2 regions of the Fictibacillus sp. 26RED30 genome follow, and region 2 is predicted to be linked to the other one. Evidence: a T-box and tRNA genes for the amino acid it is inferred to sense, from the RefSeq annotation. Region 2 holds a T-box; the other holds one or more tRNA genes.

Region 1 (10,318 bases), 1.2 Mb from region 2:
CGATCTTCGATTCCTTTATGATTTACACCAACAATGATACAGCTCTGTAAATTTTCTTCTTCCATTAGCCGATCGGCGGTTTTCGCCAACTTTCCTAACTGAAAGTAGTCTCTGCCATCTTGTGCGATTAGAATAGGGTATTTAACGAGTGGAGTAAACTTAGAAGGCAGGTAGATGAGCAAGTCAATCTCCTCATCCAAGTAGTTGCTGTATATTTTATCATCTGTAATAGAACCTTTAAGTATGGCCATAAAAAGTACCTCCTGTGCTGACTGATCTTTAAATTATAAGCGTTTTCATTCAACTCGTTTTATTGTATCACATAATGATATAATGAAAGAATCAAATCGTTTTGCCATAAGAGATCGAACATTAAGAAGAGGTGAAGTCTGTTGAATAATAGAGTGCACAGTCGAGAAGTTGAAGCAGCGGCTAGAAGGCTGTTGAATGAAAGAGGCGTCACAATTCCTGAAATCGCTGAGATCGTATATGAAATGCAGATCCCATTTTCACCTGGCTTAACGAAAGAAGAGTGTATAGAAAGCGTCGATGCTGTTCTCATGAAGCGTGAGATTCAGCATGCTATTCTAGTCGGAGTAGAACTTGATATACTTGCGGAACAAAGAAAGTTATCTGAACCACTACAAAGTATCGTTGAACAAGATGAAGGATTGTTTGGGGTAGATGAAACCATCGCACTGGGTGCGGTTTTCGGATATGGCTCTATAGCTGTTACAACGTTTGGACACCTAGATAAATTTAAGATGGGAATTATTCAAAAACTAGATACAAAGATTGCGAATGGAAAAGTGCATACATTCTTGGATGACCTTGTTGCAAGCATTGCAGCGAACGCCTCCAGTCGACTCGCACACAGACTCCGAGATAAGCAGGAGCGTCTTGATTATGAAGAGATTAAGATTCGTGATGAGGAAGAGAAGATTGGTTAAATACCAAGCAAAAACACGCCTAAAGGTTGGGCGTGTTTTTATATTGTTATCAATTAAAATATATCGACAGAAACAATATCTAATAGTGGGAATTTTGTTTGGGCAGTATTATTAATCCGTGCGTAATCTGATTGTACTTCATCAATCTGGACATTAAGAAACACTCTTCCAGCTACGATTAAATCTACAACTACATCTCCATTTGCTAGTGTAATAAGGACTGATCGAATGGTACGACTTGTAACTGTTGGGGTATTTGTTAAAACCAAGATTAAATTTTGATCTATAGCAGCAATAGTTGTAAACGGAATATATCGGTCAACAGTCGCGCTAGTCACTCGGATATAATCCGAGCCAACTTCTCTAATGGTTACATTTGTAAGGAATGGGGCTGCCAAACCAGGAACATAAATATCCACAGTGAATACTCTGGCAAAATCAATTACGCGAGTTCTAAAATCAGTACTGTTTACTTCAGGAGTGATCCCAGCGCCTATTGCGTTATCGATGCTTCCCACCGCAAACAAGTTAATTAGAGCGTTTATAGTCGTTCCATTACTAACACGAAAAAAATTACCACCAACTTCTCTAATTGAAACACTAAAAAAAGGCGTTACCGCATTACCCGTGATGTAAACATCTACTAGATTTTCACTGGCTAGAGAAATGATTCTGCTCCTTAGCGTGCGGCTTTGGATGATCGCCATATGATTCACCTCCTTGCCGGAACAAACTTTTATAGCAAGACGATGCTCATTATAAAGATTCCATACTATAATCTATTAATTAAGAACGAAAGTGTGTGGTGTATTATCTTGCGTTTAACATAGGTAAACGCATATTTATTGATTAATAGGCTAGTATCCTATCATTTTTGAAATAAATTAATATGCTATTTAGTATCTGGTATACAGATTGATTTATTTCAAAAATGGATGGGAGGTCAGTAATGATGGGTGACTCATTATTCCACGGAAAAGAAAAATGTTCAAAGCATGATCACACAAGCGGGTGTGACAGCTGTGTTTGTGATTTCTTTCGTGATCTATCCGATGACATTGATTTTTGCAGCCAAAACATAAACAACTTTCTTGTTATCGTTTTAAAAGGAATTGGACCATTAAGCTTGAACGGGACGACAGATCCTACATTGTTTAGATTTGTACGTTTTGAACACACAAAGTGCTGTGTAGTGCTTTCCTATGAAGTAACTACGGCAACGGGAACAGCTACTCGTAATCTATTGGTTAACTGTAAAGACATCATAGCAGTAACTTGTGTTCAAGACGGCGATCTTGCTGCAGGTACGTTTAACTAATCGTTGATTCAGCCGGGATTCTTTCCCGGTGTTTACATAAGAAAAGCTGAAGACATCATTGGTTTTTTACAGAATTAGAAGAAAAGTGTTGTCAAAACTCGTAAAAAGCATATATAATAATTTTTGTTAGACAAAGGCATTGATTCGATAGCTCAGCTGGGAGAGCGCTACCTTGACAGGGTAGAGGTCGGGGGTTCGAACCCCTCTCGAGTCACCATACATAATAAGCAAACCTCCTTAGCGATAAGGAGGTTTTTTTGATGCTTTTTTTGTTGGATTTTAATGTGTTATAGCAACAAAAACACGCCAGAGATAAAGACCCCTGTAATGATCATCATAACAAGACCGTATCCCATAATGTCTTTTGCTTTTAATCCAGCAATAGCTAAAGCAGGAAGCGCATAGAATGGCTGGATCATGTTTGTCCATGCATCACCCCAAGCTACAGCCATAGCCGTTCTTGATAACGAAACGCCTAAGTTTTGTGCTGCTTCTAACATAACAGGTCCTTGAACCGCCCATTGCCCACCGCCAGACGGAACAAAAAAGTTAACGAGGCCAGCACTCCATAAAGTAAATAAATGAAAAGTATGTTCGTTTGAAAAGGAAATAAGCATATTGGATAGGACCGCCACTAGTCCCGATGAAGTTACGATTCCCATTAGTCCTGCATAAAAAGGGAACTGAATAATAATTCCGCTCGCATTTTTCACAGCGTCCGTAACCGCTTTCAAAAATAACAGCGGTGTTTTATGTAAGATGATACCGATAAAAAGGAATAAAAAGTTTACGATATCTAGATTTAAGCTAATTCCATTTTTCGTGAAATAATAGACTAGGTATGAGATTCCTAATAGCCCTATGAGAATAGATAATAACTGACTATTTTCAAGTCGATCAGCAGGTGTTTGAAGTGTTTCTTCTTTACTTGCTGCCTCATGTGATTGCTTGTCCTCTAACAAAGCGGGATCGATTACAAACGCTTTTTCAACAGGAGGAACCATTAATCTGTTAATGAGCGGTACCATTATGAATAAGCCAGCTAGGATAATTAAGTTGAACGATGAAAAGATTGTCTCACTCGTCGGAACAACTCCCATAATGTTTTCGGTAAAGTGTCCCGGTGTAGCGATTGTTAAAACAACCGATCCTGATAGACCTCCACACCATATGATAAAACCACTATAAGCACTTGCGATTAATAACCGGTAGTCGACACCTTTTACTTTCATCGCAATTTCTTTTGCGAATAGAGCACCTATTATAAGTCCGAACCCCCAATTGATCCAGCATGCGACGAGCGCGACTAACGTTACGAGTATGATAGCTTGTCCAGGTGTTTTTGGGATTTTTGCTAAGTAACCTAATAGTTTTTTAAATAGCGGGGAGCTTGCCATAACGTGGCCGGTCACTAATATTAACACCATCTGCATGGAAAACGTTAATAAACTCCAAAAACCTGTACCCCAATAATTAACGATTTGCACAGGGGTGCTATCTGTAGCAAATAGTGCTAAACCACATACGAAGAATGTCAGTAAGATGACCAACAGAAAAGGATCGGGCATATACCTTTGCATTAATCTGTTTGAAAATGAAATTAAAAGTCTCAAATTTCTTCTTCCTCTCCTCATAAATGATATTTGAATAGTATGTATTTCAAGTACAGTTCGATTAATTTCTACAAAATCCTTTTAATACTTATTGATAAATGGACGAACTTTTTAAGTCGTCCTACATAAAATATAGAGAAATAGGATATAAGGTTTTTGAAAGGAGAACATTTTTTTGGCTTTATTTAAACGCCCTGGCATTTTTGCCAAAAAGGGAATGGTTCCTAATATGGGTGCAATGGGACCTACGATGGGAGCAATGGGTCAGATGGCGCCTACTATGGGAGCTATGCAACAGATGCCCCAGATGGGTGGATGTGGATACCCAGCAGTATCACCATCTCAATATTATCCTCCACAAGTTATGCCTGCACAGTTTAGCCCTACGAACCAACAAGTTCAGTATAACCAGCAAGATGTATATGTTCCGATGGTTCATCCAACTCAAACGACTCAAGTCAACCAGATGAACTATAAATATGTACATTATTTCCCTCAGAACACGAACGTCGTAAACCAAGCAACGCAGCAAAACCTTTGTGGAACGGTCCAACCCATCATGGCACCTTGTCCCCCGCCATGCCCTCCTCCATGTGGTCCATGTGGTCCTTGGAGAAAGAAGTAAAAGTGAAGCTGTCGACAGTGTCGGCAGCTTTTCTATTCTACTTTTGTATGAATTTGTGTGAAATTAATATGGTATGGGGAATGAATAGATTAGTACACATAAATTTCTGGAGGTTATGAAGATGAGTCGTGATACAAAAGTTGTAATCGTTACAGGAGCAGCAAAAGGGATAGGTAAACAAATCGCAATTGATTTTGCCAAAGGAGGTTATATTCCTTCATTAATAGATTTTGATAAAAATGAACTTGAATCAACTTTGTCTGAGGTTACATCGATTCAAAAGGATGCAATCGCGATAACATGTGACGTTAAGAATCCCGATGAAATCATTCAAGCAGTAGCAGAAACACATGATAAATTAGGTGACATTCAATGTTTGATCAACAATGCTGGTCTTTCGAAATGGAAATCCCCCTATGAATTAACAGTAGATGAATGGGATGATATTTTAAACACAAACTTAAGAAGTGTTTTTCTTTTTTCTAGAGAAGCGGCTAAGTACATGTCCCAGTCTGGAGGAGGTTCTATCATCAATATGGCTTCCACTCGTGCGGTAATGTCTGAGCCTCATTCCGAAGCATATGCGGCAACTAAAGGCGGAATTGTTGCTTTAACTCACGCCTTGGCTGCATCGTTCTCTGAAGATTTTATTACCGTGAATTCTATTAGTCCTGGTTGGATACATACAGGAGATTATAAAGAGCTGCGTGAAGTTGATCACGATCAGCATCTCTCAAAAAGAGTGGGTATGCCAGCTGATATTTCAAGGGCATGCTTATTCTTAGCGCAGTCTGACAATAATTTTATTACCGGGGAAAATCTTACGATCGATGGCGGGATGACTAGAAAAATGATCTATGAACATTAATGTTTCCTATAGGGAAAAAGATTGCTCTAGACCCACCCGGAATCCATTCTTTATGATGTAAAAGGTATTATTTAACGAAGGAGAATAGAGAATGCAATCTGATCAGCAAAAAAGAGTGGAACGCGGTGTTTATCTTAGTCTAGGAGCATATATTTTTCTATCAATAGTTAAACTTGTGTCAGGTATTTTTTATAATTCCGATGCATTAGTTGCTGACGGATTAAACAATGCTACTGACATTATCGCTTCTATCGCAGTATTAATAGGATTGAAAATTTCAAGGAAGCCAGCAGATGAGGATCATCCTTATGGACACTTGCGTGCAGAAACGATTGCATCGATGGTTGCTTCATTTATTATGGTAGTCATCGGTATTGAAGTATTGATTTCATCTATTAAAAAGATGTTTAACGGAGTGGAAACGGAGCCTTCACTTACGGCGGCCTTGATCGCTCTGTTCGGTGCAGCTGTAATGTTGATCGTTTATTTGTACAATATAAAGGTTGCAAAAGAAACAGACAGCCAAGGGCTGAAAGCAGCCGCTCTTGATAACCGTTCAGACGCATTTGTCAGTATTGGAGCAGCAGTCGGAATTCTTGGCGCACAGATCGGCTTACCGTGGCTAGATCCAGCAGCAGCAGTTCTTGTTGGTCTGATCATCATCAAGACAGGTTGGGAGATTTTCACTGAAACCTCCCATAACCTTTCAGATGGCTTTGATTATGAAGAAGGCAAGGAAATGGAACACAAGATTTTAGATGTTGAAGGTGTAGAGAACGTGGGAGACCTGAAAGCTCGTAAACACGGTAACCGAGCTATTATCGATGTAACGATTAAAGTTGATCCTTCCCTTAATGTAGTGGAAAGTCACGAGATCACAGAAAAGATAGAAGACACGATTAAAGAAGCTTATAATGTCGAGAGTATACAAGTTCACGTTGAACCAGAAGACGGAAAGAACAAAGATAATTCATTAAAGTGAAGAGGGCTGAATGAATTCTATACGATTTCCGAAGGGATCTCGTATCGTAAAGCGTGAAAATCCAGGAAACGGCAGTTCTTGTTGTATCGGTACTTGATGAAGAGCCAAATGATCTTTGAAACTTGTGAGGTCATCGACTAAAAAGGCCGGGTGATGTTTACCTTTGTAAACCTGATCTTCCACTCCAATGTGTAGTTGTTGATGACCGAATTGGAACCATATCCCTCCATTTTTTCGAAGAGCATCTGGTTTTGGAATTTCTTCAAGTTGCAGGATTCCTTTATAAAAAGCTCGTGCTTCATCTTCCTTTTCTCGTGGAATACATATTTGGACATGATGGATACCTGTTATTTTCATGGTTTATTACCTCCATTGAATAATTAATTGAATAATTAGCAGAACAGTTACAGTCCTCATAAGGATTGTAACTTGTTTTGTTTTTAAATGAGGTGCAAGTTTTACCGCAACTTGAGCACCGCATATACTTCCAATCGTAAGCGGTATAGCTACACTCCACATATAATGTCCTGCCCATAAATAAGTGAATACAGCCCCTGTACAGCTTAAGAACGTATTGAATCGTGTAAATGAGACGGTGCGAATATAGGAAAAGCCGTTTCGCATAAAAAGCTGCATCTGCAAGGTACCTTGACCTGGACCGAATAAGCCGTCATATGCCCCGATGCCAAAAAGGTAAGGATACTTACTCGGAGGGAGCTGTTTGATCTCATCATTAGGATCTTTTTCTCTTTTTGTTTTTAGAAAAGTTAAGAAGAGTGCACACGTGAGTAAGAAAAGTGCGATGATGGTTAAATTCTCTCTAGAGATTAAGGAAGCAGTCAAGCCACCTGCAATTCCTCCTAGTAGACTGATAACACCAGAAATGAGGTAAGGGGTAAGCTTTGTATCATTTTTTCGTAAGAGAACAAAAAAGCTTGAAAAAGAACTGAACATATTGGCAAATTTATTCGCTGCAATCGCAGAGTGGACTGGAACACCTAACAATAACATGATAGGAAAATTGATCATGCCGCCACTTCCAGAAAGAGTGCCGATAAAAGTCGCTACAAACCCAACGAATATTAGGATATACATTGTTTTCACATCCCTTCATTTTCCCTTTACATATCTATCCTATGTTAAGGTATACTTAAAATAAATTACATAAAATAGATATTTTTCAATAAGTAAAACTTATCATAGTAAAAGAAGGAGAAATGATGCAGTTATCTGAATTTCGTATTTTAAAAGTTCTTGCTGAAGAATTAAACATGAGAAAAGCATCTGAGCGGCTATATGTATCTCAACCAGCTCTTAGTCAGCGACTTCAAACGATTGAAAATAATTGGGGAACCATCATTTTTATTCGTTCTCAAAAAGGATTGAATTTAACGCCCTCTGGAGAAAAGATTCTTGCTTTTGTAACGGAAGTTCTTCAAAAAGAAGAACTTGTAAAAGAAGAACTTCAATCTCTTTCAGAGCATGTTCACGGTACATTAAAGCTTGCGGTTGCCTCAATCATAGGTCAATATTGGTTGCCCCATGTGTTAAAGGAGTATGTAAATCTATACCCTCATGTAAATATATCACTTATTACGGGTTGGAGTTCTGAAATCATTAAACACCTTTATGAAGATAAGATCCATCTTGGCATTGTAAGAGGAAATCCAGAGTGGAGAGGCAGTAAAGAGCATATTTTGTCAGATCATTTATACTTAGTAGATACGACGATTGCATCCATTGACGAGCTTTCTGATACGACTAAACCATTTATTCAATTCAAGAGCCATTCAACATATTATCAAGAAATACAAGATTGGTGGCACACTCATTTTAAAACTACACCGCAAAAGACGATTGTTGTTGACCAGATTGAAACGTGTAAGCAGATGGCGCTAAATGGAATTGGTTATGCGATTCTCCCATCGATCAGTCTTCGACCAGAGGATGATATGTTTAAGATTCCATTAACAGATAAAAAGGGTAATGCCATTAAACGAGATACTTGGCTCATTCATCACGGTACGGGATCGGAGCTAAAACAAGTGAATGTGTTTATGGATTTGATTCGAAAACTAACCAATGAATAACGTTTGAATCTTTCTATATTTAGTGGTTTAATACAATACAGAATGACTTTTAAGGAGGAACTACCAAACATGAAAATGATGGATGCAAACGAAATTATCTCATTTATCCAAAACGCAACAAAATCTACACCCGTAAAAGTTTATGTAAAAGGAAATCTTGAAAATATCGAATTCGGACAAGATACGAAAGTGTTCCCTTCAGGCAACACGGCTGTATTATTCGGCGAGTGGAAAGATATTGAAGCTGCGTTAAAAGCAAATGAAAGCAACATTGAAGACTTCGTGATCGAAAATGATCGTCGTAATTCGGCGATTCCATTGTTAGATATGAAAAACATTAAAGCTCGTATTGAACCAGGTGCCATCATTCGTGACCAAGTCGAGATCGGTGACAATGCTGTAATCATGATGGGTGCTTCCATTAACATCGGAGCAGTAATCGGTGAAGGAACGATGATCGACATGAACGTAGTACTTGGTGGACGAGCTACTGTAGGAAAGAACTGCCACATCGGTGCAGGAACTGTGCTTGCAGGTGTAATCGAACCACCTTCAGCAAAACCAGTAGTTGTAGAAGACGATGTAGTCATTGGAGCGAACGTAGTTGTTCTTGAAGGCGTTACGGTAGGTAAGGGCGCAGTTGTAGCTGCAGGTGCCATTGTGATCGAAGACGTAGAACCATACACAGTGGTTGGTGGAACTCCAGCTCGCGTATTAAAAAAGATCGACGAAAAAACAAAATCAAAAACAGAAATCAGACAAGAGCTACGTCAGTTAAACGACTAATTTTTAGTGTAGGGGATGAGAGAAGATGAAATCATTGCTTGAGATAAGAAAAGACTTGCACCGTATACCGGAGCCAGGATTTTTAGAGTTTAAAACGCAGAGATATATCCTTGATCTCATCTCCACTTTTCCTCAGGACCATTTAGAAATTCATACGTGGGAAACAGGCATATTTGTAAAAGTAATCGGAAGAAATCCATCTAAAACGATAGCTTATCGAACAGATATGGATGGTCTACCTATCAGTGAAGAAACTGGCTATGAATTTTCCTCTCTTCACGAAGGAATGATGCATGCTTGCGGTCATGATGTTCATATGACGATTGCTTTAGGGCTAGTGGCACATTTTGCGGAGAACCCAATAGATGATCATCTGTTATTTATCTTTCAGCCTGCTGAAGAAGGACCAGGGGGAGCTCTCCCAATGCGAGAGAGTGAGCTGTTTAAGCAGCTAAAACCCGACATGATCACAGCGCTTCACATTGCTCCGGAATATCCGGTCGGCACGATCGCTGTAAAAGAAGGATTATTATTTGCTAATACATCCGAACTTTTCATCGATCTGATCGGAAAAGGCGGTCATGCTGCTTATCCCCACTTAAGCAATGATATGGTAGTTGCTGCAAGCCATCTTGTTACACAGATGCAATCGATCGTTTCACGTAATATTGATCCACTGGATTCTGCAGTTGTTACGATCGGCAAGATCACTGGTGGAACGAAGCAAAATATCATTGCAGAAAAAGCAAGACTCGAAGGCACTATTCGAACGTTATCTCCAGAAGCGATGGAAAAAGTGAAAAAGAGGATCGAAGCTTTAGTTGAAGGTATTTCGCGCGGGTTTGAATGTGAAACAGTGATTGATTATGGTTCGAATTATCGCCAAGTGGATAACGAACCGGTCTTAACCAGAGAATTCATGGAATTTGCAAAACAGCAAGAAACTGTGAATGTTATTGAATGTAAAGAAGCTATGACCGGGGAAGACTATGGATATTTTTTAGAAAAAATCCCTGGATTCATGTTCTGGCTAGGGGTTGATACCCAATATGGTCTTCATCATTCAAAGTTAAAACCGCAAGCAGA
Region 2 (10,318 bases):
CTTTTTTGAAGTGATCAATATCTAATAAGATGATTGAGAACTGCTTCCTAAAATACTCATAATTTTGGTACATTTCGGTAAGAATGCTCTCAAAATATCGATAATTATATAAACCTGTTAAAGGACATTGTTCACTTTTTAACTTTGTGGATTCGTAGTTTCTTGCATTATCGATCGCTACTGCCAAGTAGTTTGCTAAGATTTCAAGGATGATAAGGTGATGCTTCTGAAAAGCGTGTTTTTCTTTAGATGCAAAGGTAATGATACCTACGATTTTTTGATTTCTGATCATAGGCACCGAGAGTACAGACTGTGCTTTTCCTTGAAAGAAAACGTTCGATATCTTACGCCATGGCTTCAATTTGCTATAACGTATACTTTTTCCTGTCGACCATACTCTACCACTAATAGCTTCATGTTTTTTGATAGGTACTGTGGTGAGTATGCCTTCTTCACTTTCATATTGGCGTATGATCTTAAGATTTTCTCCCGCATCCGCATCATATATAAACGCAAAATCAACATTCATAAAACCGATCAGTCTTTCTATAAAAACATCCAATATGTGATTTACCTTTAAGTGTTCAGAAAGCTGCTGGCCGATCTCACTCGCTTTTTGAAGAGCATCGTTAATCTGTTGACTAACATGATAGAGATTAATAATGATAGATAATGAAAGAAATGGTAGGCCAACATAAAAGATTCCAGGACGCCCTAGCTGAGAGTATAGAACAAATAGCATGAGGCCAACAGGAATAGCTAGAACCTCCGAAACGAGGTCCCATACAGCATCACGCTCAAAAAAAGCAACATCTTCTTCGTATAGTACTTTTACGATAAAGTAAAGACCAACATGATTTAAAACCAACCCCGTTAAAACATATGCGACTACAGGAATCAAATTAATAGATTCATCAACTGCAAACGGTCCCACTTCACCTCCAAAGAGATGAAATACCGAGCTCTCGCAGATAATTAGCCATGTAAACATAAGGCTGTTCGCCATATATCTATAATACTCTTTTATGACATGAACCTTTAGAGAGATAAACATGGCTAAAACAGATAATAGCGTCATATATAACGCAACAGTCAGCCCATAGTAAAGAAATACGGCTAGGTTGATTCCAGACATGAAGGAGATGTTCGTATTCATCACTTTGATCGGGAAACAAGAAACAACGATCGCTAAAAAACTTATAATACCAAGGTCGATTACATTGATATCAGGCTGGTTACTCGTCATCTGAACAGCCGTCCAAATAGCGAGTGGGAAAAAGAAAATCCATGCCGCTATAAGAATTATACGTTTTTTTCTATTTACCATACGAGTCGCCACCACCTTGTCCCCCTTCCAAATAAGGAATGTTTAGAATACACAACTTTTTTACTAGGACAAATTCATTATCTTTTATTTTATCAAAAGTTCTAAAAATTACAATAAATGTTATTCCAAATTTGTAAATGTTTTTCTAATTTCTGAAATAAAGTAGAGCGATCCTGTAATGATGAGAATATCATCTTCCTCTAATTGGTCTTTTACATGTTGCAATGCCTCTTTCCAAGAAGAGATGCTATATGAATTTTCCAGAGGGCTTTCTGCCAATAATTGTTCCGCAGAGGCTGCTCTTGGAAAATCAAAGGATGTAAAACACGCTTCGTACACGACACTTACCAAGTCTTGCATCATCGTTGCATACGCCTTATCTTCCAAAGCCGCAAACAAAAGAAAGATTCGCTTAGATCCATAATGATTGATCAGTGTTTGTTTAAGTGCTGCAACACCTTGTTGGTTATGAGCCCCATCAATTATTATATCGGGTGAATGTGATACTTTTTCAAATCTTCCAGCCCAAATTGCTTCGCGAAGTCCATCCATTAACGTAGAGAGCGAAATATTAAACTTGCCAGACCTTGTTAAATGCTTAACAGCTGCCACTGCTAATCCAGCATTTTTAATTTGGTGCGTTCCCATCATAGAAATCTCAAGTTCTATACCTCTAAGAACTTCAGAATCTGTATAGAGAAATCTTTCACCACTATTTGTACTTTCTACGTGTACAACAGAAAAATCACGATCAAGGTAATGGTTCTCTGCATTCATTTCCTTCGCTTTACGATCAATCACTTCACGTGCTTCAGATTGATCTGCTGTTGTTATGACGGGTACACCACGCTTGATGATCCCAGCCTTTTGAAAAGCAATCTCTTTTAACGTTTCACCGAGTATGCCCATATGATCAAAGCCTATGTTTGTAATGAGGCTTAATATCGGTGTTATTACGTTAGTAGAATCGTAAAGACCCCCAAGCCCTGTTTCATATACAACAATATCAGGCTGTTTATCAGCGAAGTAAAGAAGTGAGATTACGGTGATCACTTCAAACTCGGTAGGACTTCCTAGATTGGTTAAAGAAACTTCTTCAACAAGAGGTTTCACGATTCTTGCATAATGAAGCAGTTCTTCGTCTGCAATAGGTACCCTGTTCAATGATACCCTCTCATTGAAAGAAATGAGATAAGGAGATGTGAACGTACCTACAGAATAACCCGCTTTATTCATGATGCTTCTTATATATTCTACAGTTGACCCCTTACCATTCGTGCCTGCAATATGTATACACGTTATCTTCTTTTCGGGGTTGCCTGTTCGTTCTAAAAGCCATTCCACTCGTTTCAGACCGGGTTTTATACCAAATTTCAATAAACTATGAATCCACTCTAGTGCTTCACTGTAAGAATTCAAGTTAATTCCGCCTTTCTAACCATAAAGAAGGCGAATCCCTGCTGAAATAAGGATTCGCCTCATATAGATGATGTGTTAGCTTTGAAGTTCTTTAATACGCGCTAATACGTTATCATATTTCTCTTGATAATCCGCTTCTTTTGCACGCTCTTCTTCTATAACCTTTTCAGGTGCTTTCTTCATAAAGCCTTCATTGCTTAATTTTTTCTGTACGCGCTCTACTTCTTTCGCGTATTTCTCAGCTTCTTTTTCAAGTCTCTTAATTTCTTCATCGATATTTAACAACCCTTCAAGTGGAAGGTACATTTCTAAACCTGTTAAAATCGTACTCATGCTCTTCTCAGGTGCTGAGATCTCATCTGAGATGATAAGTTCACCTGGATTACAGAAACGCACTAAATAATGACGATTTGATTCGAGTGCTGAAAGGATCTCTTTATTCTTTGGTTTGATCTGTAGTTCAACTGGCTTACTCGGAGCAACGTTCATTTCAGAACGGATGTTACGAACTGAACGGATCACTTCTGTAATCAGCGCAAATTCTTTTGCTGCTTCAGGGAAATGAAGATCTTCACGCTTTTCTGGCCAAGAAGCAATAGTGATCGATTCACCTTTATGAGGCAAGTGCTGCCAGATTTCTTCTGTAATGAATGGCATGAAAGGATGAAGCAATCTTAGCGTTTGGTCTAACACATGCGCTAGAACAGAACGAGTCGTTTTCTTCGCTTCTTCATCTTCCCCATAGAGTGGAAGTTTCGCCATTTCGATATACCAGTCACAAAGATCATCCCAGATAAAGTTATAAAGCAGGCGTCCCACTTCTCCAAATTCGTATGCATCGATCAAACGTGTGATATCTTCTGCCGTTTCATTCAATCGCGTTAAAATCCATTGATCAGCTAATGATTTCTTTCCACTTAGATCAATCTCATCGTATTGCATACCATCCATATTCATCAATGCAAAACGAGATGCGTTCCAGATCTTGTTAGCAAAGTTCCAAGTAGACTCTACTTTTTCCCAATAAAAACGAAGGTCGTTTCCTGGTGAACTTCCTGTTGATAAGAAGAAACGCAAAGCATCAGCGCCATACTTCTCGATCACATCCATCGGGTCAACACCGTTCCCGAGTGATTTACTCATCTTTCTTCCTTCGGAGTCACGTACGAGCCCGTGAATCAGCACATCGTTAAACGGCTTTTGTTCCGTAAATTCGATCGATTGGAAGACCATTCTTGAAACCCAGAACGTAATGATATCGTAACCTGTTACGAGTACATTTCCTGGGAAGTAACGCTTGTAATCAGCAGCTTCTTCGTCAGGCCATCCCATCGTTGAGAACGGCCAAAGAGCAGATGAGAACCACGTGTCAAGAACATCTGTATCCTGCTCCCAATTTTCGGGATCTTTCGGCTCCGTTTTACCAACGTAGATCTCTCCCGTTTCTTTATGGAACCATGCTGGGATTCTGTGACCCCACCAAAGTTGACGCGAGATACACCAATCACGAATGTTTTCTATCCAACGCATATACGTATTCTCGAAGCGATCAGGAACAAAGTTTATTTTATCTTCACCTTTTTGAAGCTTGATCGCTTCGTCTGCTAAAGGCTGCATCTTAACAAACCATTGTGTTGAAAGATATGGTTCAACAACCGCTCCACTTCGTTCAGAGTGTCCAACAGAATGAATATGCTCTTCAATCTTGAACAAAATACCTTGCTCTTGAAGATCTTTAACGATCTGCTTTCGACACTCAAATCGGTCGAGTCCTTGGTAAGCACCAGCATTGTCATTCATCTGACCGCCTTCATCCATTACAAGAATACGCTCAAGGTTGTGTCTGTTTCCGATCTCAAAGTCATTTGGATCATGAGCAGGTGTGATTTTTACAGCTCCTGAACCAAATTCCATATCAACATAATCATCTCCAACAATTTCGATCTCACGTCCAACGATTGGGAGGATAGCTTTTTTGCCGATTAGGTGTTGATAACGTTCATCTTTCGGATGAACAGCGATTGCTGTATCACCAAGCATCGTCTCAGGGCGAGTAGTTGCTACTTCGATATGTCCAGATCCATCAGCTAGTGGATACTTCATATGATAGAACGCACCTTGAACATCTTGGTGGATAACTTCAATATCAGAAAGAGCTGTTTTCGTCTTTGGATCCCAGTTAATGATATATTCACCACGGTAGATCAAGCCTTTTTCATAAAGGGTAACAAAAACTTCTTTAACTGCATCAGACAATCCCTCATCTAATGTAAAGCGTTCACGGGAATAATCTAGGCCGAGCCCTAATTTTGCCCATTGATTACGAATAAACTCTGCATACTCTTCTTTCCATTCCCACGACTTCTCTAAAAACTTTTCACGGCCTAAATCGTATCGAGAAATCCCCTCTTCACGAAGCTTTCCTTCTACTTTTGCTTGGGTTGCAATACCAGCATGATCCATCCCAGGCAGCCATAGAACATCGTATCCTTGCATACGTTTTGTACGTGTTAAGATGTCTTGAAGCGTTGTGTCCCATGCATGCCCGAGGTGTAGTTTCCCTGTAACGTTAGGAGGTGGGATTACGATCGTATACGGCTGTTTACCCTCTTCGCTCTTTGCTTCAAAAAATTTACCTTTCAACCAAAAATCATAACGATTTTCTTCTGTAGCCTTCGGATCATATTTCGTTGGCATCGTCAGTTCTTTCTGTTCGTTCGTCATTCTATTCTCCTCCTTTATTTCTATACGCTCTTTTCTAAAGGTTGTTGCTTTTAACTCCTTGCTACTTTTGACAGTTGATTGGAGTGGAAGGTGCGAGACTCCTACGGGACAGGCGGGCAGGTGAGACACTTATACGTGAAACGTACGAATGTGGCTCAGCGCCTGCCCCGTGGAAAGTGAGCAGCCTGGAACGGAAATCAACACTTCCTAAAGCAACTAAGTTTACGAAAACAGCCTTTTTAAAAAACAAAAAAGCCCTTTCGTCAAAAAGGACGAAAGGACTCCGCGGTACCACCTTTATTTACGGCAAGTCTAAATAAACTTGCTGTACACTCATGAATAACGGATGGACCGTCTTCTCCTAATTCGAGTTTCAGAGAAGATGCTCAAGGGCGACTTCCAACTAACATTCCTTAAGGATTCTTTCAGCAGATGAATCCTCTCTCTAAAAGGTGTTATGTTGTACTATTCCCTGTCTACGCGACAATATAGAATCTGAATATATTTTATACAACTTATCTGTTTTTAGTCAATAGTATTACCGTAACTTATAAAAGTTATTCTATGCCTTTGATCGCCCTTTAGTGAAAGCCTGTCTTTCACATTAATTATATTGTTGCATAAATTATAAAAAAATGGGCGAATGGAGGGCTTCTTTTGTCTAGAAAGTATTTTCGAAAAACACGTTTTCCTGGGTGGTTTGTCACACTCAAACAAACAATCGGACAATTGACTGCGCCACTTATTGTCTTTCAGCTTTTAAGGACGATACTATTTCCATCTGCTGTTGATTTTATCATCCTTTTAACCTTAGTGATCCTCCATGTGTGTTTCGCTTATGATGTTCTTTAACATGTATTTTTACAAAGTTTTTTCTCAAATGCTGTTTTCGTATAAATTATTGTAACCTGAAAGTGGTTAATTTCCGCTTCAGGTTGCACGCTTTCCATGGGGCGTGCGGTGAGCCTCCTGCCGCGCTTTTTTGCCTTCATGTCCATTTAACTTTTGACCTCGAGGGGCTAGCCACTGCAAATAGATAGGTGAGATACTTAAAAGTAACACGTACGAATGTGGCTCACCGCGAGCAGCCTGGAACAGAAATCAAAAACTTTCAGGAAGCAGCATAGGTTGCCAAAACAAAAAAAGATCACATATAGTCGTTATATGTGATCTCCTTCATCATTTATGTGAATTTTTGTTGGAATAGAATCTGTTTGCTCTAAAGGTGCAGGTGGGGGAGCCATCATAATCGCATCACAAAAATCCCGGATTTTTTTCATGGCTCTTATTCTGCTCTCAAGCCTATGCACCATTTCAATTTGAGAATAATCGTTCCGTTTCATGCAATAAAGATCCACTGCATTAAAAACAGGTTCAGGATAAGATAAATAACTAATTAATAATCCTCTTTCTTCGTTTAGCAAGGGTACGTGTTTTTCATAAAGGTCTAATAATGATTTTCCTTCTTCTGCAGACCATTCCTTTTGATGAGCTGCTCTTCTAAAATAAACGGCTAAGTCTCTGATCGGTGTATCCAGAACGGCCTTTTCAAAATTGAATAGATGGCCTTCACCTGTTGGGTTAAAGATCAAGTGATTCCTTGAAACCTTACCGTGACAAAGGACGCTCCGGTAGCGTTTTTCTCTTTGACACGTTTCATACCATTCTTTCAATCTTCTTTTCGCTTCTTCTGTCATTCTCATGATCTGATGAAAGTGACTAAGGTAAGTTAGTTCAAAGGGAGACATATACGTTTTCTGTTCTGCTTCTTCCGTAAATCTCTCCATCTCATATTGCCGATTTTCCCATCTGTTCATGAGATACTGATACGAATGTTCTACCACTTCATTTGAAAAGTCTTGCTCCTTCAGTGTTAACGCATGAATCTTTCCTAAGTGATCGATAAGAACTTCATCTTTCGCTCTCTCATTTCTTTCATCAGATGCAAACCATGGCATTAAATAATACGTTCTTGATCCTAATTGAACCGTATAATCACCAAACTTTGTAGGATACAGAGGAACGACCTGATGAAAACCTATCTCAGAAAGACGTTGGATCACATGCGTAAACCAGCTTCTTTCATCCTCTGACATCTCTGCTTCTTTCAGTGCAAATGTACCCCTTTTCGTTATGACCTTCTTAACTCTCCCATGCTGCTCTAACTTCTCGGGAAATAGATCATAATGAAAAAGGACGGGCCCGTAATTTAATGTATCTTTTTCCGTTGTCATAGGGCCACCTTCCTTCTTTTTTCATCAAACCATTCGGTTACTGTTTTGACCAATGTTCGATTTTTTTCCCAGCAATCTTCATATCTTTTCAGGCCATCTATCATTCTTTCTAAGGAGCTGTTATCTAATTGATCTAAGCAATCATACAGTTCCCAAGGCATAACGACCTCAGCTAAAAGTAACAACCCTTGCTCTTGTTCCAAAGAAAAATGCTTATTCACCTCCGTTAACAGCCGTTTTAAAGAAGAAGGTGAGGTTTGTTCCAGCCACTCTACCATAAACTTACGAAGTGGCAGATACCCCTTTACTGGTAAAGATTCACCACCTTGATAAAATAAGAAGTGAAAGATTTTCTTCCCATTTTTTACGCTTAGCTCTTTATCAAGAACAGGTAATGCATGATTTCTCATTCTATTTTTTATAGCACGAGAAAATTCCAATCTTTGCTTACTCTCTTTTATACTCGTAACCATACATTGAAAGTTAGCTTCTAAATACTTTTGAGTAAGCGTCATACAATGATTCAAATCAAAGACAGGAGGTTCGATTTGTTTCAAGAACACCTCTTGATTTTTCACAGACACTGCCGCATTTAGTAATGTGGCGATGAACTGTCCCCAACGTTCAACATCTTCACATCCATACAATGTTTCTGTATGATCATGAACAGTGAGCCACCTGTTTCCATATTTTATGGCAGGTTCACCCGATTTAGTACGAATCATACGATCTGGCACAGCGCCTGAGCCCTTAGAGGACTCATCGCGCCATCTTATGTGCCATCTCATACTCTCGCTCTCACTCCAATAACGGATACGCTTCTCTCCGTAATCAGTCATGATGATATGAGGTTTCTCTTTCCATCGCATCCCATAAAGTTCATATTCCTTTTCTAAGGTGTTGATCAGCTCCATAATAGCACCTCGACTTAACGTGAACTTACTGGGATATATATGATCTGTCCTTCGGTTACTTCACCTTGCTGCAGTTGGTTCATACGCATGAGAGTGTTCAATGAAATATCATATCTCTCACAAATGTGTTCTAGTGAATCTCCACGCTGAAGAATGTACATTTTCATTTTAGAAAAACGATCTTCTTTAGCAGATAGCATCTTTGTTAAATAAAGAGCGTTCTCGTCTCTAGGCTCTTCACGTTCTTTATGCATTTCCATCGACTCTGCTTCTGCCTCATATTCATCGTAACTCGTATCGTAGGATTCATAAGCTGCTTCCTGTTCTTCTGCTCCGTTGTAACTTGCATTCTCGTATTCTTGTTCAGCTTCATAAGATTGTTCACCATACTCATATGAAGGACGCTGTGAAGCATTCTGCTGATATTGATAATTTCCGTATTGATTGGATTGCTGTTGATAAGCATCATACTGTTGATACGTTTCTTGCTGCTGGTAAGCATCATGTTGTTGATTTGTTACTTGTTGCTGGTAAGCATCTTCCTGCTGCTGATACCCACCTTGATTTTGGTACGAAGCTGGTTGCTGATATTCTTCCTGCTGCTGATATGGGTTGTATGAATAAGGTCTGTTCGCATCTTGTTGGTAAGTTTGCTCATATTGAGGATGGTTTGTTTGGGTGCTAGCTTCATCTTCTTGATATGAAGCATCATAGCTCTCATAATCACCTTCTACGTGATCATAGGCATCTGAGTTATTATTTTCTTCCATCTCCTCTACCTCTCCATAAAGCTGTGAATTCTCTTCATCAGAATCCGCCAGTTCATCCATAGATGCAGCATCATTGTTTCTTGTATCGTTCATCGAGAACGCAATAGCTTTTAACGAATCGAATGTAGCTTCCATCGTCCGATCATCTTGTGCTTCAAAATGCGGTTTAAATTCAAACGGTGTTGTCTTTTCAGCACGAACGTCCGCTTCGTTCTCATCAAACCTTGCTGCAAACTCATTAAGGTGTGAAGATTGTGAAGGTACGCCGCCACTTTGACGTGCTTCAAACTGAAAAGGAGTAAAAATATCTTGTTTTTCTTCTTTTTGTACAGACCTTTCTTCTGCGGCACTCGTTCTAACCGCTTCTTTCGGAAGATCGTATGATTGACTTTCCTGACGCTGTTTCTCATCTTTAATCCCGTAAATACAGATCGATGCCGAAAGTTCAAAGCATGTAGAATTCGGAAGTTCATATTCAAACGATTCGACTTCCACTTTTACCTCATTAGAATCCTCTACACGATAAGATGGGATGGTAATATCGACTGGAAAACGATGCACAAGATCTGTCATCCCATCTTCTGCAACGTTCAGTTGTGTAAGAGAGCGGTAAGACATACTCTCAGAGAGCGTATTATGATCTGATACTCCCTCAGTCTGTTCTTGTTTTTCTGACCGGTATCTGCCATTTAAAATCAGGGCTCCCTTGATATAAACCTGTCCGGCTTCCTCTGTAATACGAATCTCAGGATCTAGTGACATCGACAAAACTTCAGCTACTTCCTGTCCCTTCTTTAGCCAAACAGACTCCTCAATGGAGAAACGCAGCTTCGATTGACTCATGCCCTTCTCCTCCTTTCAGGTTGCATATAGTTATACAATATAGGTGTATGAGGGAACAGGACGAAATATGATTTTTATTAGGTAACA

The links. The T-box of region 2 lies ahead of IHV11_RS03855 (valine--tRNA ligase). A T-box ahead of a tRNA ligase gene usually reads a tRNA of that ligase, here a tRNA-Val.
Region 1: it has a tRNA-Val gene. The T-box ahead of IHV11_RS03855 (valine--tRNA ligase) is inferred to sense a tRNA for this amino acid. The anticodon was not compared.

Annotation. Positions count from the first base shown of each region.
Region 1 covers NZ_JACZDV010000001.1:1,985,756-1,996,073, reverse strand. The annotation lists gene IHV11_RS10185 (alpha/beta hydrolase) at 1-251, opposite strand, end outside; gene IHV11_RS10180 (phosphatidylglycerophosphatase A family protein) at 393-950, shown strand; gene IHV11_RS10175 (hypothetical protein) at 1,004-1,657, opposite strand; gene IHV11_RS10170 (hypothetical protein) at 1,900-2,268, shown strand; tRNA gene IHV11_RS10165 (tRNA-Val) at 2,410-2,485, shown strand; gene IHV11_RS10160 (short-chain fatty acid transporter) at 2,556-3,881, opposite strand; gene IHV11_RS10155 (CotD family spore coat protein) at 4,057-4,506, shown strand; gene IHV11_RS10150 (SDR family NAD(P)-dependent oxidoreductase) at 4,628-5,374, shown strand; gene IHV11_RS10145 (cation diffusion facilitator family transporter) at 5,466-6,356, shown strand; gene IHV11_RS10140 (VOC family protein) at 6,348-6,713, opposite strand; gene IHV11_RS10135 (sulfite exporter TauE/SafE family protein) at 6,720-7,451, opposite strand; gene IHV11_RS10130 (LysR family transcriptional regulator) at 7,577-8,446, shown strand; gene dapD (2,3,4,5-tetrahydropyridine-2,6-dicarboxylate N-acetyltransferase) at 8,516-9,232, shown strand; gene IHV11_RS10120 (N-acetyldiaminopimelate deacetylase) at 9,258-10,318, shown strand, end outside.
Region 2 covers NZ_JACZDV010000001.1:772,860-783,177, reverse strand. The annotation lists gene IHV11_RS21125 (GGDEF domain-containing protein) at 1-1,339, opposite strand, end outside; gene IHV11_RS03860 (bifunctional folylpolyglutamate synthase/dihydrofolate synthase) at 1,448-2,746, opposite strand; gene IHV11_RS03855 (valine--tRNA ligase) at 2,822-5,470, opposite strand; T-box leader at 5,736-5,958, opposite strand; gene IHV11_RS03850 (hypothetical protein) at 6,128-6,322, shown strand; gene ysxE (spore coat protein YsxE) at 6,631-7,704, opposite strand; gene IHV11_RS03840 (hypothetical protein) at 7,701-8,618, opposite strand; gene IHV11_RS03835 (LysM peptidoglycan-binding domain-containing protein) at 8,633-10,231, opposite strand.